Regions from separate parts of the Rhodococcus sp. P1Y genome, predicted to be linked through region 4. Evidence: predicted binding sites of a transcription regulator. Region 4 holds the regulator's gene; each other region holds the start of a gene.

Region 1 (6,019 bases), 2.5 Mb from region 4:
CGACTGTGATCTAGGCCATAGACGCGCGGGCGTGTAGAACAGTGTTGTGACCGACGAGGAGGTGTGGTGACCGACGAGGACCCCCGGACTGATCACGTACTCGTCAGCAACGCGGTCCTCGGTGACACCGATGCGTTCGAGCAGATAGTTGCGCGGTACGGGCCGGAGATGTTCCGCTACGCACGCAACATGTTGTCCGACCACGGTGCCGCGGAGGAAGTGGTGCAGGATGCGTTCGTCGCAGCGTGGAAGGGCCTCGACAACTTCCGAGGCGACTCGAAGCTGCGAACCTGGTTGTTCTCGCTGGTGTCGCACAAAGTTGTCGACCACCGGCGGAAGCGAGCCATCGCGCCTGCCGAGGACTGGGTGTTCGAGCGAAGAAGCACGGACGCTCACCTCGATCCTGAGACGCGGGCTACCGGTGACGACTTCATGCAGGATCTCGCCCGCGCGCTCTCGGAACTGCCTTACCGCCAACGCGCATGCTGGTTGCTGCGGGAAGTGGAAGGGATGACGCATCCGGAAATCGGACAGATCATGACATTGTCGGCAGGCGCAGTTCGCGGACAATTGCAGCGAGCGCGAGTGACTCTGAGCGAAAGGTTGGCGGAATGGCAGTGATGCGACGATGACGCCGGACCCCGACTCGATCCTCGACAGGGCCGCACGCGAACTCCGCGAGCAGCCCGAAGAGCCTCGATGGTTGGACATCAGTAGCAACATCCTGTCCAAGGTCCGGTCGACTACCAGGCGGACCTGGCCGGTGGACGCGCGCTATCCGGTTGCACGTGACGGGCGTGACGCGGACACCCTGCGGGTCAGCGATCACGTGGCGCGCCGGGCGGTTCTGGGTGCGTTGACTGGCGTCCACGGATGCCAACCGATCGACATTTCGCTGTACCTCGACGAGCACGTGTGCACTGGTCTGTCCATCTCGGTCGTCGGTGTGTACGGCAGCGATCTGCAGGTTGTGGGAAACGACCTGGCGGGCATAGCAATCGGAGTTCTCGGCGAAGTGCTGGGGATTTCTCTGACCCGCGACGACGTGGACGTGAGAGTCGACGACATCGAGGTCTGACGGGTGCTCGGCGGCGCCACTTCTAGGGTGACCGAATGACTCATTCGGTCACTTTCTGGGGTGAGCGCGCGGGTTTCAGCCCAGGCACGTGTTGCAACCCGCGCTCCCGCTGAAACGCGCGCTCCCGCTTAAACCCGCGCGGCGTAGCGGATCCAGCGATCGCCCATATGCGGTCTGCGGTGGCCGAGCTCCGGTCGCCCGGTTCGGAGGCGTGACCCGTATACGGCTCGGGGGCAACTTGCCGGCACTTCAGCTGGCAGGATCATGGAATGAAATGGGCACGAATCGCTTGGCTGACGTTGGCTGCCGCTGCTGCTGGCCTCGGCATCTGGGCGGCTGGGTGGCCGATTTATCAGATCAGCAGTTGCGAAATCGGCGCGTACAGCGCCGCCGTACCCACGGTGGAGGCGTGCAACGAGCCGATCCGCGATCATTTCGGTGCGGATCTGTACCTCGTGCTGGCTGTTCCCGTGGTTCTCTGCCTGCTGCCGGCGATCAGACCGCGTCCGGCCGTCGAGTGGGCTGTCGCTTGGGTGTTGTTCTTGTCGTCTGCAGTTGGGTGGTTCACCGTGATCGGTGCTTCGTCACCATCATTGCTTTCCATGTTGGGGAGTCTCCCGATCACTGTGTCGGCGTTCCTGGTGACGATCAGCCATCGATTGGTATCCGCGGGACGAGATCGAAGGTCGAATCCTGTTAGCTAGCAGCCTCTTATCTCGAGGTTGACGACAGGCTTCTCCCTCCCCTCGGTTGTGAACCCTTGTCTCTGGCATACGCCGCGCCTCTGTGGCATGGGCGGCTGACGCTGCAAAGTCTCTGCAACGCTGCCTCCTTCGGATATTTTAGGTGTGGGGTTTTCGTCGTCGGTGGTAGCTGGGAATCGGTGTCCGGTACGGGTCGGTCACTGCCGGCGGTATCGCATACGGGTGACCGTCCTGACCCATCAGCAGCTGCCAACCGTCGTAATGCACCAACCGGTGGCACCGCCCGCAGACGAGCGCGAGGTTGTTCAGATCGGTCGGGCCACCATCACGGGCGTAGACGATGTGGTGGACCTGGCACCAACTGGCGGGCCGTCCACACATCACGCAGCACCGGTCGCGGATCTTCACCGCGATCCGCTGCTCGTCCGTAGCCAGACGTACCTCGGTGCCCATCGCCAACGGCACTCCTGCACAGTCGACGACCACCACACCCAGATCGGCATCGCAGGTGATCAACTCCGCCAAGGACTCACTGACCGGTCCGGCCCACTCGAGATCCAACGGCCACCCATGCTCCCCCGCAGCCCGATTGCTCGGATGTGGGCAGCCCGTCGTAGCCAGATCTTCGAGTCGGACGACGAGATTGACCCGCGCGCTCGAACCACTCCCGGGCCCCGGCCTGCGGTACAGGTGGTAATCGACGATGACTCCGAGCCCGTCGGCCGCGCGTTTGGCAGATGATCTCTGATCGTGTGTGCCGTCGGCTTCGGGCTGCGGTCGGGTGAGCGGGTCCAGCGCTGTGCGCATCTTCCCGATGGTGAAGACATCGAGGTTGCCTTCGATGCGCCACCGCCCATCCGCCAGCTCGAAGATCTTCAGCGTGTTCAACGCCGGGTTCTCCGCCGCCGACACCGGCCGTGGCCCCAGCCCTGACCCTGACCCCGACCCCAGCCCCGACATAGGCCCCGGCCCTGTCCCAAGCCCCGGACCTGACCGTGGGCCTGCCAACGCGGCGGGCACGACTCCGGCCCCTCCCGCAGAATCGGATTCGGATTCATCGTCGGGCACCGGCGTCCCACCTGAGGCGGCCCGTTCACGACGCAGCTGCTCCTCCTCCTGCAGCCGTTGTTCCTCGCGCAGCCGTTCTTCCTCGGCCCGCCGGCGTTGTTCGTCGTCGTGGCGGGCTTGCGCGTCGGCAACTGCTCGGGCGACGAGCGCGCGAGCGCGGTGAGTGACACCGCCTGGCGTGGTGTGCAGTGCCACCTCGAGCAATGTGGCCAGGTGGATGCGCAGAGTGCCCTCGTCCTGAGCTGGATCGGCGACGGCGATGGTGCAGTATGCGTCGTGGAGAGCTCTGGTGTGGCCGGCGTGGATGTCGCTGGCAGAGAGGGCGTCGGCGACGGTGGGGTGCTCTCGCAGCCACGCCCCGAGGTCCACGAGATGCTGAACCGAACCTTCGGTGCAACGAGTGTTCTTCGAGTACCAGTGCGCAACAGAGGAGTACCCGTGGGCTTTGCCGATCCCACGGCGGTCCGCTTCGGTGAGCAGACTGTATCGCTCGGCGGCGCGGCCAGCGTCGGAGACATGAAGCTCCACCAGTCTGCACTCGATCTCCCTGTCGGAGAGCGAATGCGCGCCCTGGTGATCCCCCGATGTCCCCATGCGAAGGAAAGTACAACACCCCACCGACACATTCTTCGAACAGAATTTCGACAGCCTTGTGGCATTCAAACGGGTTGCACGTCAGGATCAGACGTTGTTAGGTTCAGGTCGTGTCCAGTCCCAAGGCGTCCAGACTCTAGCCACCGGCGGTAGCCCGGTGGCCGCTACAGTCGCGCTCGATCTGCCGTGAATGCTCCCGGCTGTCTTCGTGTGCGATTGATGTGTGGACTACCACTGCCGTCTGACGCTCGAGGCGGGCCTTGGCATCGCACATCCTGCACTGTGACGCTGTCAGGTCAGCCGCTCCGCGGTCCTCTCGTTTTCTTCGAATCAACCGAGGCGCGGAGCTTCCTTGACCCTTTTCAGACACATGGAGTTTCACCGTGCCATTTGCAATCTATGTCCTGGGAATAGCTGTATTCACCCAGGGCACATCCGAATTCATGCTCTCCGGCCTCATACCGGAACTGGCTCGGGACATGCACGTATCGGTCCCGGCCGCCGGGCTTCTCACATCGGCCTTCGCCGTGGGAATGATCGTCGGTGCTCCCCTGATGGCAGTTGTCAGTATCCGATGGCAGCGTAGACGTGCCCTCTTGATCTTCCTGATCGCATTCATGGTCGTCCATGTGGTCGGCGCGCTCACAACAAGTTTCACGCTTCTTTTCATCTCTCGAATTGCAGGTGCACTGGCTAACGCCGGCTTCTTGGCCGTCGCTCTCAGTGCTGCCATGTCGATGGTCCCGAGCAATATGAAAGGTCGGGCGACCGCTGTTCTCCTGGGTGGAGTGACCGTTGCTTGCGTTTTGGGCGTTCCGGGTGGTGCGCTCGTGGGAGAACTATGGGGATGGCGCGCGGCCTTCTGGGCGGTAGCGGTGATCTCCGCGCCTGCTGTAGTGGCCATCATGTTCACTGCCCCAGCTGATCCAGACACAACATTCGTTCCGAACACGGCACGCGAATTGGCTTCGCTTCGTCAGCGCCCGCTCCAACTCACCTTGGTACTTGGCGCGCTGATCAACGGTGCAACGTTCTGTTCCTTTACCTACTTGGCGCCGACGCTCACCGATATCACTGGGTTCGATTCACGCTGGGTACCGCTGCTTCTCGGAGTGTTCGGACTCGGATCGTTCATCGGTGTCACGATCGGTGGCCGGCTCGCCGACACATACCCGTTTCAACTGCTGGTTGCGGGAGCGACTGCCCTACTACTCGGCTGGATTGTATTCGCGCTGAGCGCCGCTCATCCGGTAACGGCTCTGACGATGTTGTTCGTGCAAGGAGCGCTTTCGTTCGCAGTCGGGTCGACGCTGATCTCACGAGTGCTGTACGCCGCAGACGCAGCGCCGACGCTGGGTGGGTCTTTCGCGACCGCTGCGTTCAACGTCGGAGCCGCTCTGGGGCCGGGTCTTGGAGGTGTAGCGATCGGAATCGGTTTCGGCTACCGCGCTCCACTATGGACGAGCGCAGCGCTGGTTGCGCTGGCGATCGTGATCGCCGCGGCCGCCACGTCCTCATTCAAGAAACTCGCTTGTGGCCCGGACTCTGCACTCGTGTGAAAGTCACCTTCGACCAGTTCACGCGGGCGACAGTGCTGCTTCTGACAGGTCCCGTGCACCTGCAACCGCACGGTAACGTGCAACGGCCACAGTCGATCCCAGCACTAGGACTACCGACGCGATCACGACGGCGAATACTGTCGAGCTTGTGTTGAAGCTTCTCCACCAGGCAATCCCAACGCCGGTCCCGGTGCTCACCATGGCGCCCACCGGCAGCAATACCGCGAGCCAACGTATCGTCGAGGACACGTTGGGATCGCCGCGAAGCACCACCCACACGGACAGCAACGCGCACAGGTAAGCCAACAGGCCCGCCGATGCGTACATGGGAAGAACGAACGGCCCGAAATCGGCGGTCGGGCGATTGGCGAACGCGGCGAACACTGCGAACAAGACCACCGCCAATCCAGCCGCTACGCCGAGTACCGCAGCAGGGACAACGACAGCAAGCCTGAAGGCGCGGCCGGAAAGATCACGTTCGTCAGCCCACTGCCGAAGCATCTGACCACTGTTCTCGCCCAGGACTGTTGTCACACTGTGCCCGTCCTGGCGGGCACCGTCGAGTTCCGCTGCGAGCTCGTCGAGTAGATCCCTGCGATCTGCACCGCGAACCCCAGCTCGGCGCCACAGGCGATTCGCTGTCCGAAAAATATGCTGTTGCTTGCCATTCTCCGCTTCCGTAACTTCCGTGGTGTTCATGCGACGCCCGTTCTGTTGTCGGTAGATGGTTTCGGAGACTGAAGCAACGAAGTGACACTGCTCGAGACTGCAATCCATTCCGCTGTTCCGTCCTTCAGTGCATCAGCTCCAGTTTCAGTAAGCGAGTAGTACTTTCGAGGTGGACCGGATTGAGATGGGTACCTCTCGGACATCACCAGTCCTGCCTTCTCGAGACGTGCAAGCAATGGATATACCGACCCTCCGGATACGAGCAGATCCCGCTCGGCCAGCCGTTCGGTCAGCTCGTATCCGTATACCGGTCGCTCCCCGAGCAGGGACAGAAGGCAGAGGTCAAG
Region 2 (6,019 bases), 2.1 Mb from region 4:
TTCGGCTTTGGTGGTGGCCCAATCGGTGTCGGTTTTTCCGACGAGGGGGTGGTGGATGTCGCAGCCGAAGGTGAGTGTGTCGATGTCGGTGTTGCCGCCGTCGGCCCATTCGTCGATGTGGTGGGTCTGGGAGTAGGTGGCGGGTCGGATGCAGCCGGGGAAGGTGCAGCCTCGGTCGGCGGCGATGAGGACGATGCGTTGGTCGGGTGTGGCGAGGCGTTTGGTGCGGGCGAGGTGCAGGGGTCTGCCGGTGCGGTCGTCGAAGATGACGAGGTAGTGGTGGGCGTGGGTGGCCATGCGGATGGCGTCGCGGATGGCGATGGTGGATCCAGTGGCGGTGATGGCGTGTCCGGTGGCTGTTTCGAGTTCTTTGAGTGTCATGGTGATGACGGCGGTGACGGGTAGTCCTCGGTGTTGGCCGAGTTGTCCGGAGGCGAGCATTTGTCGCAGGATTGTTTTGAGTGCGTCGTGTTGGCGTCGTCCGAGGCCGCGTCTGTCTCGTTGGGCCCGTTCGGTGTCGGCTTCGGATTCGGTATCGGTGACACCGGAGTCCGAATCCTCGCCGTCTCCGTCGCCGTCGGCATCCTCGCCGGGATCGTCGCTCTCGTCCTCGGCGGCGTCATCGTCGCCCGAACCGCAGTCGCCCGAACTGCCGTCGCCTGATCCATCACCCGAACTGTTGCCGGGACCGCCGCTACCCGAACTGCCGCAACGCGAATTGCCGGTGTCGTCGCCGGTGGGTGTGTCGAACAAGCTCGGCTCTGTGTTGTCGGGGCTGCTGTTGGTGTCGGGTTCGTTGGTGTCGGGTTCGTCGATTACGGGGGTGGTGTCGGCGGGGTTGCACATGCCGGGTTTGGCCCATTTGCTGAATGCGGCTTCGAGGTAGGCGCGGAATTCGGCGTCGCAGCGGAATCGTCCGGTGCTCAGTCCTGCGGCGTCGGGATCGTCGAGGTAGAGGTAGGTGTTCTCGGCGACCGATTCTGTGTCGAGGTCGCCGTCGGGGTCGAGGATGTCGTAGAGGCGGCGGGCGGCGACGGTGAACGCATCGGGCAGTAGGTCCCTAGCGAGTTGCACCAGTTGTTGTTCGGCGTGCTCGGCGGTGTCGGCGTCGACTTTGGTGCCGAGTCTTTTGAAGAATTTGCGGATGATCTGTTGGTGTTCTTCGCCGATGATTCCGTTTTCGGCGGCGTGGGTGGTGGCGGGTAGGTGTGGTGGGAGGCGTTCACCGGTGAGGGTGGTGCGTTCGCCGAATTGTTCGGCCATCAGGATGCGTTGTCCGGATTGTTTCATCGACAGTCGGAGGAGGACGGCGAGTGCTTCGGGGATCGATCCGTAGATGCCGTCGAGTCCGTGTTGGTCGATGAGGTCGGCGATCCAGGTGTGGGAGTAGGCGAACAGGGTTCGGGTCATGGTTTCGGTACGCATCAGCAGGGCTCGGCGGTCACTGTTGGTCAGGGACATCGTTTGTATCTGTCCGAGTCGTATGATGCCTGCTTCGAGGTCTGCGATGACGCGTGCGAGGCCGGGTGCGTCGATCACCGGTGTCGCGGTCAGGTCGAGTTCGGTGACCGGTACGACTCCGTCTCGGCCGTCGCGGTTGGTGGACCACGACTGTGCCCAGGCGGTCATCGGATCCGGCTTCGACCCCGCTGTTCCTTCCTGCAGAGCATCTCCCTCCGCTTCAGCCTGATCCCCCGACCCAGCCTGCTGCACTTCAGCCTCCTCCGATTCAGCTGGATCCTCCGTGCTGATCGAATCAGGTTCGACTGCAACACCACTCGGCTCGGAGGTCTCATCCGCATCGGCGCTGCCACCTACTGATTCAGCAGCCGCATCCGGCAGCACGGCAGCATCACCAACCGTGACTGAGTCACCAACCGTCACCGCATCACCGGCCGTCACCGCGTCATCGACAGTCACCGCTTCCCCCGCCGTCACCGCTTCGCCGGCCGTCACCGCACCACCGACCGTCAGATCGGCGATATCCCCTGCTGCTGTGTTGGCTTCGTCGACCGAAGCGCTATCCCCCGAAAGCATGAGATCAATCTAGCCCGACCCACCGACAAGTTTTCGAACACCAGTTCGATACACCCTATGCGGCGATCCGCCTGCGCGGACGTCTGGACTCCATGTCGAGCGAATACATCAGGCAGAAGTGCTAGATTGCCAAATCAATTGCGCCAGTCGAGGTTCGACCTACATGAGCACCGCGGCACCGAGTAGCCAGTAGCGGGCCCAGACTCGCCGGGCGCACGAGAGTCGGTCATCCCTCGCGGCGCTCCTGTGGCGGTCCGTTCTGGAGCCGGAGATACGTTCCGCGCGAATGTCATCGCCACCACCGCACCTCGTTCACCAACGAAAGGAGGGTGCATCGAGAGCTGCGCCGGAGGGCCTCACCGGGTCGGCCGCCCCTGTACCCACTGACGTGGGCCGGATGGCGCAGACGTGGCCGTCGTAGATTCCGGAAGTGTGCTGTAGTCAACCGAGTTCGGAGATCGCCCAAGCCCTCGGCCACCAGGGCTTGGTGTGGGTGAACGCCGATGGCTCGTCGGCTCACGAAGCGGACCCGCCGTCAGTAGGTTCCGCAATCTGCCGCAAGGCGAACAGCAGTAGTACAGCCGACACAGCTGTCAGGGACAGTGAAAACGCCGGCCGTTCGGAAGCAGCCAACAGAACCGCGATCGACCACGTCGCGATTCCGGCCACCAGCAACACAACTGCCGCAACGGCGCCGCTCTCGACATGAAACAACCCGATCCGAATCTGCAACAGCACCAATCCGATGGCCGATGCAATCCCTGCGACGGCCAGGCTCAAAGCTGCTGTCACACCGGTCGACTCACCAGCCGACAGCATCACCACCGGCAACCCGCACGCTACGACCACCGTCCCAACCTCGAGCCAACCGGCGCGCCTTGAAAGCAGCCGAGTACGCACATCCATGTCGATCCCCTCCACGCTGTTCGATGACCGGAACTCCGGTCCCGTTCGGTTCAACCCACTGGGTTCGATGAACTCCCGCCATCGGCAAAAAGTGACACCGAATCCCGGACGGGCAAGACAGGCGAAAAACGAGCGATCCGAATGCGAGCTCGAGACCCTAGCGTCTCGACGATCGGTCATCCGGAACCGGCTAAGACAGTTCTAGCAGTCCCTGAACTTCTAGGCAACCGGCTAAGGTGGTTCCATGCGCACCGACTATCCCGACTTTCGCTTTGGGACTGTGCTCGCGACGAGCTTCACTGCAACGCTGACCGAGCGCCGAGGCGACGCAGTCGAACGGATTCCAACCCCACAACGACTCATCGACTGGCTGACCGTCAGCGGACTATCGGTCGGGTCGTGCGACAGCGACCAACTCGACCTTGCTCGCGAACTGAGGGAAGCAATTCACGCAACTGCGACGGCCGCAGCACTCGCAGAACCACTCCCCGAATCAGCCGTCTCGATAATCAACGACCGCAGCACACACGGCAGTGCGGCAGCGATCCTGACGCACGAAGGACAGCGGCAGTGGCAGCTCAGTACCGCGACGTCCGTCGAAGATGCACTGAGCGTGGTCGCTGCCAACGCAATCGAGATCCTTTCCGGCGAACGAGACGGCAGATTGGCCTTGTGCGCATCGCTTACGTGCCGGGCCGCATTCTTCGATACCAGCCAGAGCCGCTCCCGCCGATGGTGCGACATGAACACGTGTGGCAACCGTCAGAAGAAGGCCCGCTACAACGCCCACCAGCGCCGCAGACCGACTTGAGCCCAACGTCGAGCCACAACCAGCGCCGAGCTGGGTGTTCTGACCGGGCCTAAGGTAGGTGTAATTCATCGAAATCGCGCGTTCACGAGGGGGGTCGGGTGTCGAAGTTTCGCGTACGACTCGACAGTGAGGTTGTTCGCCGGTGGGCAAACACCCTCGCTCCAATCTGGTTCACGGTGGTGCTTTGGCCCCGCCTGGGCGACGCCGTCGAACATCCCACTCTCTGGAACTGGCTTTTCGTTGTAGCCGTCCTCGCAGGCGCGGTCACATTCGCGATAGACGCCGTCAGGATGTGGCGCAAGCACTTGGCGCGAGGAACTACGGCGGCCCGCCCGTTAGTTGCAACCGACGACGTTCCGTCTGTGGACGTGCAGTCTGCGATCGCGGGGACGAAAAACCGGATTTCGGCAATCAAAGCGCTGCGTGAACGACACCGCGGCCTCCGACTGAAGGACGCTGCAGATCTTGTCGACGCAGCTCTCGCTGCTCGAAGTGAATGAGGGCAAGTACGCCACTCACATCGCGTCGTCCGACGACGCTTCGGTCTCCGATTGCGACGGATGCTAAGTTCCTGACAGGGCAACTGGCGATAGGTGGTCACCACCGGGGAGCCCCTGAAAGCGAAGCGTCGTCCGCCTGGGTGCTTCACCACTTCTGGTGAAGGCGGATGCCCGTGTTACTTTTTCGTCGTGCCGAGAGTGCAGACGCGGCAACGATATTGGCTTTGCGCCACGCGGCCGAGGATTGGTTGGCTGCGAGATCCATCGACCAGTGGACGCCACGAGAGGTTTCACTCGCGACTATCGATCAGCAAGTCGCCCGTGGCGAGTTCGTCGTCGGTCTCGAGCCGCACACACAGAACATCATCGCCGCAATGCGATTGATCTGGTCGGACCCGAAAATCTGGACCGACGACGAGAACGCCTGCTATGTCCACGGCCTGGTTATCGATCGTTCTCACGCAGGCGCGGGCCTCGGAACGGCAATGCTCGATCAGGCGTCCGATACGGCACGAAAAGCCAGCGTGGGTCGCTTGAGACTCGATTGCGCCGAAACCAACGCCGCTCTACGTAGCTACTACAAGCACCACGGTTTCAACGAGATCGGACGCCGCGAATTCGATGACGGCCAGTGGTTCAGCGTCACGCTGTTCGAGATGCGCCTCTGATCGACGCTCTACCGAGCTACTCGAAATTCACAGCAGACGGCTTTCGCGGGTAGATCGGAAAATCCCACATATAGTAGTCGGCTACGTGTGTGAAACCCATGTCGACGTACAGCGGATACCCCGACGATGTTGCCTGCAGAACGGCCAGCCTTGCACCGGCTGCGAAACCGGCTTGGATTGCTTGCTGGGCAATCGCTGCGCCGAAGCCTCGATGCCTGAATCCGCGACGTACAGCAACGAAATACACCCCGACAGTGTCACCTGAGCGCACGCCGATGCTCACCGCCACACACCGGCCGTCGAGCCGGCCAAGACAGAACCAAAAGTCGTCGTCGCTTAGAGCACGCTTGTGCACGATCGGCTTCAACAATGCCGAGTCCATTCGGTAGCCCGCAGCAGCGCAGTCGACGAAGGCTCGGAGATCGGCAAGGTCCGCTGCCGTCGATTGTTCCAGTGGAGTCTCTCTAGGCTGCGCAGCGTTGCCGACCGCCATGGTCATGATCGGGTACAACGGCTCGCGCTCGATGCCACGGAGCGTGGCCAATTCCTGCACTGCGGCACTTGGCCGCTCGCTGACAACGCGCCACATCAGATCGCGTTCCTGAAAGTGTGCAGCAACGGCAGCGACCGCCGCTGTGTCCTGGGTTCCACCAGCCCCACACTGCAGTTGGTTGAAGCCGGCCGCTCGAATGCCCGTGTCGACTATCAGACCACCGGGCACCTCTACGACCGCACCATCGGTGACGCGCGCAAGATGACACCAAAACTCACGGTGGTTGCGGTGCGCCGCTTGAAGGTCTTCGTTCGCCGGCACACCCCAAGTATGGCGCAGCCCTTTTGGTGGCTTCTTCACTGACCTGTGAGGGAATTGATCAGCAGACTGGTTTCCGTATCCATAACCCCGGCGACTGCGCGGATCCGTTCGAGTACCGAATCGAACTCGGCCATCGTCGATGTCCGGAGCTGTACGACCAGATCCCAGGTGCCGAGCGTCGAATGGAGATTGTCGACCTCCGGGAACCCACGTATGGCCCGAACTACATCCTGGCCCAGTTGAGGGCTGCTGCGCACAAGCGTGATGGCTCGGATCGTGTCCC
Region 3 (6,019 bases), 540 kb from region 4:
TCCGTACTTCCGGTAGACGTGCTGGATCGCCTCTTCGCGTCTGTCCGACTCGATGTCGACGTCGATGTCGGGAGGGCCGTCTCGCTCGGGTGCGAGGAACCGCTCGAACAACAGCTTGTTGGCGACGGGGTCGACGTTGGTGATGCCGATGGCGTAGCAGACCGCAGAGTTGGCTGCCGATCCTCTTCCCTGACAAAGAATGTCGTGACTCTTGCAGAACGCCACGATGTCGTGGACGACGAGAAAATACCCAGGAAAGGTCAACCGTTCGATGATGTCGAGTTCGTACTCGATCTGCGCGTACGCCGCCGGGTGGCTCGTCGGCGAACCGTATCGGCGTGCTGCGCCGTCCAGCGTGAGCATGCGAAGGTAGCTGATCTCGGTGTGGCCTGCAGGCACATCGAACGGAGGCAGTTGCGGGGCGATCAATCGGAGATCGAACGCACACTCACGTCCAAGTTCGGCAGCCGCGCGCACGACGCCTGGATAGTGCCTGAACAGCCCCGCCATCTCCTCTCCCGAGCGCAGATGCGTCCCACCGGTCGGCGCTGACCATCCCGACGCCTCGTCAAGACCACTGCGTGCCCGAACCGCAGCCATCGCCATAGCTAGATGCCTGCTGGCCGGAGTGGCGTAGTGAGCAGCGGTCGTGGCAACGACGGGGAGAGAGCAGCGTGTCGCGGCCTCGTACAACGCGTCGTTTCGCTCGTCGTCCTCCGGCACACCGTGACGGGTGAGCTCGACCGTCACCCTGCCAGCACCGAATCTGTCGACCAGATCGTGCAGTGCGGCGTCGACCGCCTCCGGTCCCCCGTACTCCAGTGCCCGTCGAACATGCCCTTTTCGGCAGCCGGTGAGGATCTGCCAGTGCCCACCCGAAGCGCGAGAGACCGCATCGAAGTCGTATTGCGGCTTGCCCTTGACCCCTCCCGCCAGATGGGCCGTCGCGATCTCGCGTGAGAGCCTCCGGTACCCCTCCTGCCCACGTGCGAGGACCAGAAGGTGCACGCCGTCCGGATCCACTTCACCGGCCCTCGATGTCGTCGCCCCCAACGACAATTCGGCGCCGAAGACGGTGCCTATACCGAGCGCTTTGGCCGCCTCCGCGAATCGTACGACTCCGTAGAAGCCGTCGTGGTCGGTGATCGCGACCGACTCGAGCCCGAGACGGACCGCCTCCTCGACCATGGCCTCGGGCTGGCTTGCACCGTCCAGAAAGCTGAATGCGGAGTGGGCGTGCAACTCCGCATACGGTGTCGTCGATGTTTCGGCTCTGGACACTCGTCCCTCGTAGGCCGCGCGCTTGCGCGACCACGCCGGACTGTCACCACCGTCGCCGACGATGTCGGTCTTCTGCGGCTTCGGCCGCCCCGACAGAACCCGTTCCATCTCCGACCACGTCGGCGGACCATCGTTCCAACCCATTGTGGTCCCCTTCTCACACGCGTGCACGAGCTTGATGTGCACGACCTGCTATGCACGACTTCGACACTGTTCGAACGGCGGGGAAGGCATCGATCGAACGTATGTTCCCATTAGAGCTCACGGTACCGACAGAAATCAATCCGTCGCACCGAGCCGTTAGGCTCGCCCGGGACCTGAAGCAGAAACCGAGAGAGCCGGAGATGAAGTGACACGTTGGGCCTCGTTCGTCGTATCGAACAAGCGATGGGTGCTCTCACTCGCGATCGTCGTCGTCGCACTCAGCGGCGTATGGGGACTCGGCGTTTTCGGCAAACTCAGCGAGGGCGGTTTCATCGATCCAGGTAGTGAGGCCGCCGAGGTGAGCTCACTCGTCGCGGGACTCGGCCAACCCACGCCCGACATCGTCGCGATCTACACCGCACCCGAGGGCAAGACCATCGACGACATCGCGCCTGACGTCGCCGCCGTTCTCGACGAGTTCCAGACCGAATACACGGTGGAGAACGTCAGCTCCTACTGGACTGCGAACTCCGCCGCCAAGCCGTTCCTCGTCTCCACTGACGGCACCAAAGCCCTGGCCACCGTCACACTTGGCCCCGATTCCGGCGTCACGTTCGCGAACTTCGGAGAGCTGCCACCCAAGCTCGTAGTACCGGATGTGACCTCTCAGTTCGCCGGCGGATCTGTGGTCGGCGTCTCGTTCAGCACCACCCTTCAGAGCGATCTCGTTCGCTCCGAAGCGATCGCCATTCCCATCACTCTGATTCTGCTCATCGTCATCTTCGGCGGTGTCGTCGCAGCAGCAGTGCCGGTGTTCGTCGGGGTGCTCAGCGTTGTCAGCGCGCTGGCGATACTCCGTGTGCTGACGACGGTGACCCAGGTCAGTTCATTTTCGATCAACGTCGCGTCACTGCTCGGACTCGGTCTCGCGATCGACTACGGGCTGTTCATCGTCAGTCGATTCCGTGAAGAAATGCGCGCAGGCGCAGAGCCGACGGATGCAGCGATTCGCACGGTGCTCACCGCAGGACGCACCGTCGTATTCTCGGGCCTGCTGCTGATCTGCGCTTTCGCAGGAATGCTCGTGTTCCCGCAACCCGTCGTCAAATCGCTCGGCTTCGGCGCGATGGCCGCAGTAGCCTCCGCAGCAGTTCTGTCCCTCACAGCAGTGCCGGCACTCCTCGCGATTCTCGGACAACGCATCAACTCGCTCACATGGAGCAGAACTGCCTCGGATCGCGGAGAAGCGCGCGCACACAAGTTCTGGGGTGGCGTCGTCACCCGAGTCATGCGCAAACCGGGAATCGTAGCTGCGGTGATCGTCGCCGCGCTTCTCGTTCTGTCAGCACCGATCCTGAAGGTGACACTGGGTGAGGTCGACTACACCGCACTCCCCAAGGACGACCCAGCCCGGGTAGCCGTCGAGACCTTGAACACGGAGTTTCCCACCACCGGCGAGGGTGCCACCGTTGTCCTACGCGGCACAGACGGCCAGAAGCCTCAAGGCTCCCCCATCGCCGACATCACTCGTCAGGCAGAAGCCGTCGACGGCATCGCTCGCGTCGAATTCACCGGCTCTGCAGACGATTTCGTTGTCATCCAGGCAACCTTCAGCGAGCCGAGCGGCGGCGAGACCGAAGTGGAATCGACCAGCGCAGCCGTCTCGAGCCTGCGTCAGATGACGCCTCCCGCAGGCACCGAACTGTTGGTCGGCGGCTCACGCGCACTCGTCGACGACGGCAATGCCGCAATCGCGAAGTGGCTGCCGGCCATGATCGCGATCATGGTGATCTCGACGCTGATCTTGCTGTTCCTCGCGTTCGGGTCGATCGTGTTGCCGATCAAGGCCGTACTCATGGCCGGACTGAGCCTCGGAGCCACATTCGGCGTGCTCACCTGGGTCTTCCAAGAAGGCCACGGCGCAGAACTGCTCGGGGTCACGCCCGCGCCACTCGAAGCGACGTTCGTCGTTCTCATCCTCGCCGTCGTGTTCGGGCTCTCCACCGACTACGAGGTGTTCCTGATGTCCCGCATGGTCGAGGCACGCACGTCCGGTGCTTCCACCGAAGAAGCGGTGATCGTCGGCGCACAACGCACCGGACGGATCGTCACCGCTGCCGCACTCATTCTCATCGTCGTCACCGGAGCGTTCACGATCTCCGACCTGTCGATCATGCGGTTCCTCGGCCTCGGAATGATCCTCGCGCTCATCGTCGACGCCACGATCATCAGGATGCTCCTCGTCCCCTCGCTGGTGAAGCTCATGGGCGAAGCGAACTGGTGGGCGCCTGCGTGGATGAAACGGGTGCACGAGAAAGTCGGTATCGGGCACTAGGCCGAACTGTTCGCGGCCGGAGGTGACCGAATGTCTGATCCGGTCACCTCCCGGGCTAGCGAACGGCTCATTCGGTCTCGGCAGGTGAGCGAATGTCTGTTTCAGTCACCCTGAGTGAGCGAACGGCTCATTCGGTCTCGGCAGGTGAGCGAATGTCTGTTTCAGTCACTCAGAGTGAGCGAATGTCTGTTTCGGTCACTCAGAGTGAGCGAACGGCTCATTCAGTCACTCAGAGTGCGCGAACGGCTCATTCGGTCATCCTCCGAGCAAGCGAATGTGACATTCGGTCACCACTCGGGTCTGGCCCATGAACTTACCTAGGAGTAAGTTAGCGACCATGGCGAACTACATCGTTACCGGCGGTACGGGCTTTCTCGGGCAAAATGTGCTCCCACTGATCCTCGACCGCGATCCCGCTGCCGAGGTCCACGTGCTGGTTCGCCAACAGTCGATCGGAAAGCTCGAGCGGCAAGTCGAAGCACTGGAGGGCAAGAACCGCGTCCACCCCCTCGTCGGCGATCTCACCGCACCGAAATTAGGGCTCGGGGAGATTCCGTCCGACATCGATCACATCGTTCACCTCGGCGCCATCTACGACATGACGGCGGGTGACGAGCAGGCCTCTACCAACGTCGAGGGCACCCGAGCCGTCGTGGATCTCGCAATCGACACTGGTGCTCGGCTGCACCACATCTCATCCATTGCCGTTGCCGGTGACTATCGAGGCACGTTCACCGAGAACGATTTCCAGAAGGGACAACACTTCCCGACGGCATATCACCGAACCAAGTTCGAGTCGGAGGAGATCGTTCGCGAGTCGGCGACAGACTGGCGGGTCTACCGGCCATCCGCGATACTCGGCCATTCCGAAACCGGCGCGATCGACAAGATCGACGGGCCCTACTTCTTCTTTCCATTCTTCGCCGAACTCGCCAAACTTCCTTCCGCACTTCCCATCACGGTACCGGACATCGGTGCCACCAATCTCGTCCCGGTCGACTTCGTCGCTGCAGCGATCGTCGAGTTGATTCACCGTAACCCGCTGGGCCATCGCGTCTTTCATCTCGTCAACCCAGAACCGCAGCCGATGCGTGAAGTGTACGAAGCGTTCAGCGCGGCCGCAGGAGCGAGAGCAAAGGTCGTGGGAATACCTGGGTCCGTTGCCGCACCCGTCGTTGCTCCCCGGTTCGGCGCGATACGAAGTGGCCGTAATGCGGTCCTCGCACGACTCGGCGTACCGCCGGTCATGCTCGACCACCTCACGATACCGACGGTGTTCGATTCCGCATCGACGCAGGAAGCATTGAGCGCCAGCGAGATAGCGCCACCTCCACTGGCGGAGTACGCCGGTGCGCTGTGGAAACACTGGCAGCGTCACCTGGACCCGAACCGGGCGCGCAGACGAGACCCGCGCGGCCCTCTTTTCGGACGTCACATCGTCATCACCGGCGGGTCCTCAGGCATAGGACAGGCCAGTGCCGAGGCCGCGGCGCGCAAAGGTGCGACGGTCATTCTGCTCGCTCGCGGAGCCGAGCAGTTGGAATCGGTCGTAGCGGGCATCCGCGAGACCGGAGGCGACGCCTACGGCTATCCCTGCGATGTCACCGATACCGAATCCGTCGAGCACACGGTCAAAACCATTGTGAGCGAGCATGATCACGTGGACATGCTGGTCAACAACGCAGGCCGATCGATCAGACGATCGTTGTACCGATCTACCGATCGCCTACACGATTACGAGCGAACCATGGCGGTCAACTACTTCGGCGCCGTGCGTTTGGTCCTTGCGCTTATTCCCCACATGAGGGAACGACGCTTCGGACATGTCGTCAACATCAGCAGCGCTGCGGTCCAAGGTACGACGCCTCGGTTCTCGGCCTACGTCGCCAGCAAAGCAGCTCTCGATGCGTTCTCCGACGTCGCTGCGACCGAAACGCTGTCCGACGGAATCACGTTCACCACCATTCACATGCCGCTGGTAGCGACGCCCATGATCACGCCGACGGGCGACAAGAACGTCGGACCGGTCGTGACGCCAGAGAAAGCCGCCGCAATGGTGATGCGTGCACTGATCGACAAGCCGAAGCGCATCGACACCCCGATCGGCACACTCGGCCAGTTCGGCAGCATCTTTGTTCCGAGGGGCAAGGATCGAACGATGCACCAGTTCTATCGCCGGTTCCCCGATTCCGCTGCCGCCAGGGGCGAAAAGTACGAAACCACGGCCGTTCCGACGGACTTCGCACCGAAGAAGCAGTA
Region 4 (6,019 bases):
CCCGAGCGGTTCGTGACGGTGACGAGTGGGTTCTCAACGGCTCCAAGACGTTCATCACCAACGGAATCAACGCTGACCTGATCATCGTCGTCGCATGTACCGACCCCGAGAAGGGCGCCCAGGGATTCAGCCTGCTGGTCGTCGAGCGCGACATGCCGGGCTTCGAGCGCGGCAGGAACCTCGACAAGATCGGCATGAAGGCTCAGGACACAGCCGAACTCAGTTTCACCGATGTTCGCGTTCCTGCCGCGAACCTGCTCGGCGAAGAGGGCATGGGCTTCATCTACCTGATGCAGAATCTTCCGCAGGAGCGGCTCTCGATTGCCGTCGTCGCAGCCGCCGCGATGGAATCCGCGCTGGAGATGACCATTCAGTACTGCCGTGATCGCAAGGCCTTCGGCAAGTCCATCGGAAAGTTCCAGAACACACGGTTCGTTCTTGCCGAGTTGGCAACCGAGGCGACCGCTACGAGAATCATGGTCGACAAGTTCATCGAACTTCTCAACGCCGGGACGTTGACGGTCCAGGAAGCGGCCATGGCGAAGTGGTGGACGACCGAGAACCAGGTCAAGCTCATCGATCGCTGCCTCCAGTTGCACGGAGGCTACGGCTACATGAAGGAATACCCGATCGCCAAGGCGTACATGGATTCTCGCGTCCAAACGATCTACGGCGGCACGACCGAAATCATGAAGGAGATCATCGGACGCGGTCTCGATCTGTAGTTCGCCGATCTTCGTACAACGGCCCGAAACCTGAAAGGTTTCGGGCCGTTGGCATCGCTTGTCGTCAAAGCAGTGTCTGTCGTCAGAGCATTGTTTGTCGTCAGAGCTTGCGCATTACCGTGACAACCTTGCCGAGGATCGCTGCGTCGTTGCCGGGGATGGGCTCGAACAGCGGGTTGTGCGGCATCAACCACACATCGCCCTTCGTTCGCTTGAACGTTTTGACCGTGGCTTCGCCGTCGATCATCGCGGCCACGATGTCTCCGTTGTCGGCGACGCTCTGCTGGCGTACGACCACCCAGTCGCCGTCGCAGATGGCTGCCTCGATCATGGACTCGCCCACGACTTTCAGCAGGAACAACGAGCCCTGTCCCACGAGTTCGCGCGGAAGCGGGAACACGTCTTCGACCGCTTCCTCGGCGAGGATCGGACCGCCTGCCGCGATACGTCCGAGAACAGGCACGAACGTCGGCGTCGGAAGCTGATCCTCCGCCGTTGCCGATCCGTCCGCCACCGCTGCCGCGTGATCGGCCTGTACCTCGTCGAGGCCGCGGACGTCGACAGCGCGGGGACGGTTCGCGTCGCGGCGAAGGAAGCCCTTGCGCTCGAGCGTGCGGAGTTGATGAGCAACCGACGACGTCGAGGTCAGTCCTACGGCATCCCCGATCTCCCTGATGCTGGGCGGGTACCCGCGTTCGGTGACCGACGCCCTGATGACTTCGAGAACCTTGCGTTGGCGCTCGGTCAGTCCGGCGTTGATGTCGGTGCCCTCGCCCTCGAACGCCTTCGCGGTCGGAACCGCTGCGGGTTTGCCCGCCGACTTCGTTGTCGACTGCCCGGTCGATCTCGGCGCCGATTTCGCCGACCCTGACGAGGTCTCGTCCTTCATTCGTGCGTCCTCCTGCGTCGTACGCGCGTTCGGTTCGGTCTGGACGAGAGTTCTCCGGCCTCGGGCAATGTTCCAGTCTCGGGACGATGTTCCAGTCTCGGGGCCAAGTTCCGGTCTCGGTAGTACCTGTCGAACGCGTGGGGTGGATGTGACGTGTGGTTTCTGACACGAATCTAGCCCGTAAACGCTGTTCGATCAAACATCTGTTCGATCCGTGTCGCACTTTCTGCTGACTTTGTCGGAGTCGCGTGATAGAACTTCGAACAAGCGTTCATCGAACGCCTGATCGAATAACCGATTCGATCGCGTTCGACACGTCCCATCCAGCGGAGGTTCCGATGACCATCACAACCGACCGGCGAGTTGCCCCAGCACTGCGCGCATCGACCGGTAGCCGATCGCGGTCGGCCACGCCCACCCGTCGTCGCGGCACGGTGGAACGTCGCCGATACGTGCTGGATACGGCGGCGCGGCAGGGCGCACACGGGTCGGCCGTCGTTCACGGTTCCCCCGACGCGCAGACCGATCGCGCACATCGTGACGAGAAGATCTCGTGGAGCGCAATGGTCGCGGGTGTCGTTGCGACGGCCGTCGTGATCCTCGGCTTGGTGGCCGTCGCGAATCTACGCGCGGACGCGCTCGACTCGACGCCAGAATCCTCCGGCGCGCCGGTGGCGGTCGTGCAGGGGTTCGATGCCCCGTCTACGCCGTAGCGCGCTGTGCTGGGTGATCGAGGCGCGTTCGTAGGGCTCCGAGTATCCTCGATGCCTGTACCTCTCACGAGTCATTCGAGAGTGTGCAACGGCTACGACGGAGGCGCTTACATGCATTGCCCGTTCTGCAGGCATCCCGATTCCCGCGTGGTGGACTCGCGCGAAGCAGACGAAGGGCAGGCAATTCGGCGACGTCGGTCATGTCCGGAATGCGGTCGACGCTTTACTACCGTCGAAACGGCGGTGTTGGCGGTCGTCAAGCGCAGCGGCGTCACCGAACCCTTCTCCCGGGAGAAGGTCGTCAAGGGAGTTCGACGGGCATGCCAGGGTCGTGACGTAGACAACGACGCGCTGAATTTGCTGTCGCAGCAAGTTGAGGACGCAGTACGCGCCTCGGGTTCTGCCGAGATTCCCAGCCACGAGGTCGGCCTGGCCATCCTCGGGCCGTTGAGGGATCTCGACGAGGTCGCTTACCTTCGGTTTGCATCGGTCTATCGATCTTTCAGTTCTGCGGAAGATTTCGAGAAGGAAATCCACGACCTACGCGTACACCGCGAAACATCCGTCGTCGATTGAGTCACCGCGTCTGAGTCGCGTCTATCGAATCACGACTGTCGAGTCACGCCGATCAAGTCACGTTGTACGGTCACGTTAGCTGCTGCCGGCTGCAGCGATGGCTTTCAGAACGCGCTTCTCGGATACGGGATATGCGGTTCGGACGGTTTGAGCGAACAGTCCGACTCGAAGCTCTTCGATCATCCAGAACACATCGAGCACGGGCTTGCTGCTCTGCCGAGATTCGGGCAAAGATTTCAGGAGTCGGTCGTAGGCGTCGTAGACGCGGTCGAGAACATCCAGACCGGCATTGTCTCTAGCTGCGCTGCTCGGTAGTGAATTCAGTCTTACGGCTGCAGCTTTCAGATACCGCGGAACGTCGGCGAGCCGTGACGAGCCGAATTCGAATACGAATCCGTCGAATACGAGCGCCGCGAGTTGTTCGCGGACGTCGTCGGCCGCGTCACCCTGTTTGCCGTCCAGTTCGGCTTTGAGTTCGAGCGACTCGGTGAGGATCGGGCGAACGAGCGCGAGGAGGCCGGACGTCCGGCTTGTCACTTCGGCGCCGACGGCTTTGGACAACGCGGCGAACGCCTCGGGCGTCCGTACCGGTCCGCCGTGTGCGTCCATCGCTTCGTCGACGGCCGTCTTGCGGCAGTCTTCGAGCAAGTCGTCGATGCTGCCGTACGGATTCTGACCGAGAGCGAGCCGCTCCCGAGTCGGAATGCCCGCGATCAGAGCCTTGGTACCCCGCGGAGCCGATTCGAGCAGCAACCGTCGGGTCCCATCCCTCATCGCGGCCCGTTGACCCGCCGGTGTGCTGAGTACGCGCACCGCTACGCCACCGCTCTCGTGAACGAGCGCCGGATAGCCCGTGACGGTCTGGCCTGCTACCGATTTGGTCACGGTCTCGTCGAGAGTTCCCAGGCTCGATGAGGTCCAGGCAAGGGTCGGTGCCCGTTCGGCACCCCCGACCGCACTTGCTACTTCGCGAGTCACCCTGGTTGCCAGTGATTTTCGCAGCTCTACGAGATCCTTGGCGGAGCCGAGTTGCTTGCCGTCGGTGTCGACGGCGACGAACGTCATCTGCAGGTGTGCTGGTAGGCCGGACACATCGAAGTCGGTCGGGTCGATTCGAGTCGAGCCGAGCCTGGACAGCTCGCGTGCCAAGGCAGTGATCACAGGTTCGGTGCGCGGTTTCATGGATGCGAGCGCTGCCGCAGCGAAGTCAGGGGCAGGAACGACGGTGCGACGCTGTGCCTTCGGCAACAGTTTGATGAGGGTTGCCACCAGTTCGGCGCGCATGCCTGGAACCAGCCAGTCGAAGCCGACCGGCTGGACCTGCGCGAGAAGAGCGATCGGTATGCGCGCGGTCACGCCGTCGGCAGCCGACCCTGGTTCGAACTGATAGGTGAGGGGGAACTGAATTTCCCCTTGCCGCCACGCATCCGGGTAGTCACCGCCGAGTACGGAGGCGGCGTCCGGGTTCACGACGGTCTCGGCGGTGAAGTCGAGCAGGTCGGGGGTGCGTCGCCTGGTCTTCTTCCACCACGTGTCGAAGTGCCGCGCCGACACTGCCTCGGCGGCGATTCGGGCGTCGTAGAAGTCGTACAGCGCATCGTCGTCGACGACGATGTCGCGTCGTCGTGCCCGGTTCTCGAGTTCACCGACGTCTTCGAGCAGCGCGCGATTGCGGTGGAAGAACGGGTGCTGTGTTGTCCACTCGCCCTGAACCAGTGCATGTCTGATGAACAGCTCGCGCGAGGTCTCGGCGTCGATCGAGTGATAGTTCACCGGCCGACCCGTGACGAGGGGGATGCCGTAGAGAGTGACCCGCTCGTATGCCATGGCCGACTGACGCTTCGTCGACCAATGAGGTTCGGAGTAGGTGCGCTTCACCAGATGTGGGGCAAGCTGTTCGGCCCATTCGGGTTCGATCCGAGCGGCCATCCGCCCCCAGAGCCGACCCGTCTCGACGAGTTCGGCAGCCATGACCCACCTGGGTGGCTTCTTGAACAATCCGGACCCGGGGAATACCGCGAAGTGAGTTCCCCGTGCACCGAGGAACTCGCGTTTGTCACCCTCACGCAGCCCTATGTGAGACAGGAGGCCGGCGAGCAGCGACTGGTGCAGCGCCGCCGGGGTGGACGGAGCATCGGGGACGCTCCAGCCGAGGCCTCGTGTGATCTGACGCAGCTGACCGTGCAGATCCTGCCATTCGCGAATGCGGAGGTAGTGAAGGAACTCGCTCTTGCACATGCGCCGGAACTGGTTCGAGGACAGGTCGTTTCGCTGCTCGCGAAGGTACTTCCACAACTCGACGTAGGCAAGGAAGTCGGAGCTCTCCACGGCGAATCTCGCGTGCTTCTCGTCCGCCGCCTGTTGATGCTCGACGGGTCGTTCTCGTACGTCTTGGATCGACAGGGCTGACACCACGACGAGAGCGTCCGCGAGGGCACCGGAGTTGTTGGCCTCGACGAGCATCCTGGCCATGCGGGGATCGACTGGGAGCGACGCCAACTCCCGGCCGATCGGGGTCAACTCCGATTCGCCCGCGGATGTGGCGGGTTTCAGCGCACCGAGTTCTTCGAGGAGACCGATGCCGTCGCGGATACTGCGAGGATCCGGCGGTTCGACGAACGGGAACTGGTCGATCTTGCCGAGGCCGAGAGACGTCATCTGGAGAATGACCGACGCAAGGTTGGTGCGCAGAATTTCCGGTTCGGTGAACTGTGGCCGAGCGTCGAAGTCTTCCTCGGAGTACAGGCGGATACAGATTCCGTCTGCGACGCGCCCGCACCTGCCCGCGCGTTGCCGAGCCGACGCCTGCGAGATCGGTTCGATGGGGAGGCGTTGGACCTTGGTGCGCAGCGAGTAACGCGAGATGCGTGCGGTGCCTGGATCGACGACGTAGCGAATTCCGGGAACGGTCAGCGACGTCTCGGCGACGTTGGTGGACAGCACCACTCGGCGACCCGCGTGCGGGGTGAACACTCGGTGCTGTTCGGCGGCGGACAGCCGTGCGTACAGTGGGACGATCTCGGTTCCACGAAGTTGCTTGTCTCGCAGGGCATCCGCGGTGTCGCGGATCTCGCGCTCACCGGAGAGAAACACCAGGATGTCTCCGTCGCCCTCGC

The links. Region 4 encodes LexA, which represses DNA repair genes until DNA is damaged. Its sites were predicted from a motif close to CGAACANNTGTTCG; they were not measured.
Region 1: a site for LexA is predicted at 3,481-3,494, ahead of D8W71_RS04320 (HNH endonuclease signature motif containing protein). Genes of this name have one in related genera too.
Region 2: a site for LexA is predicted at 2,072-2,085, ahead of D8W71_RS28450 (DUF222 domain-containing protein). Genes of this name have one in related genera too.
Region 3: a site for LexA is predicted at 1,520-1,533, ahead of D8W71_RS13260 (error-prone DNA polymerase). Genes of this name have one in related genera too.

Annotation. Positions count from the first base shown of each region.
Region 1 covers NZ_CP032762.1:920,725-926,743, forward strand. The annotation lists gene D8W71_RS04305 (RNA polymerase sigma factor) at 67-621, shown strand; gene D8W71_RS04310 (hypothetical protein) at 629-1,078, shown strand; gene D8W71_RS04315 (hypothetical protein) at 1,348-1,782, shown strand; gene D8W71_RS04320 (HNH endonuclease signature motif containing protein) at 1,921-3,444, opposite strand; gene D8W71_RS04325 (Cmx/CmrA family chloramphenicol efflux MFS transporter) at 3,828-5,003, shown strand; gene D8W71_RS04330 (hypothetical protein) at 5,022-5,702, opposite strand; gene D8W71_RS28355 (PadR family transcriptional regulator) at 5,699-6,019, opposite strand, start outside.
Region 2 covers NZ_CP032762.1:5,539,673-5,545,691, forward strand. The annotation lists gene D8W71_RS28450 (DUF222 domain-containing protein) at 1-2,037, opposite strand, end outside; gene D8W71_RS25635 (hypothetical protein) at 2,554-2,943, opposite strand; gene D8W71_RS25640 (CGNR zinc finger domain-containing protein) at 3,188-3,754, shown strand; gene D8W71_RS25645 (hypothetical protein) at 3,931-4,254, shown strand; ZMP/ZTP riboswitch at 4,324-4,403, shown strand; gene D8W71_RS25650 (GNAT family N-acetyltransferase) at 4,422-4,922, shown strand; gene D8W71_RS25655 (GNAT family N-acetyltransferase) at 4,939-5,736, opposite strand; gene D8W71_RS25660 (Lrp/AsnC family transcriptional regulator) at 5,772-6,019, opposite strand, start outside.
Region 3 covers NZ_CP032762.1:2,871,082-2,877,100, reverse strand. The annotation lists gene D8W71_RS13260 (error-prone DNA polymerase) at 1-1,425, opposite strand, end outside; gene D8W71_RS13255 (MMPL family transporter) at 1,631-3,760, shown strand; gene D8W71_RS13250 (SDR family oxidoreductase) at 4,098-6,019, shown strand, end outside.
Region 4 covers NZ_CP032762.1:3,409,276-3,415,294, forward strand. The annotation lists gene D8W71_RS15795 (acyl-CoA dehydrogenase family protein) at 1-725, shown strand, start outside; gene lexA (transcriptional repressor LexA) at 826-1,614, opposite strand; gene D8W71_RS15805 (hypothetical protein) at 1,953-2,327, shown strand; gene nrdR (transcriptional regulator NrdR) at 2,439-2,903, shown strand; gene hrpA (ATP-dependent RNA helicase HrpA) at 2,979-6,019, opposite strand, start outside.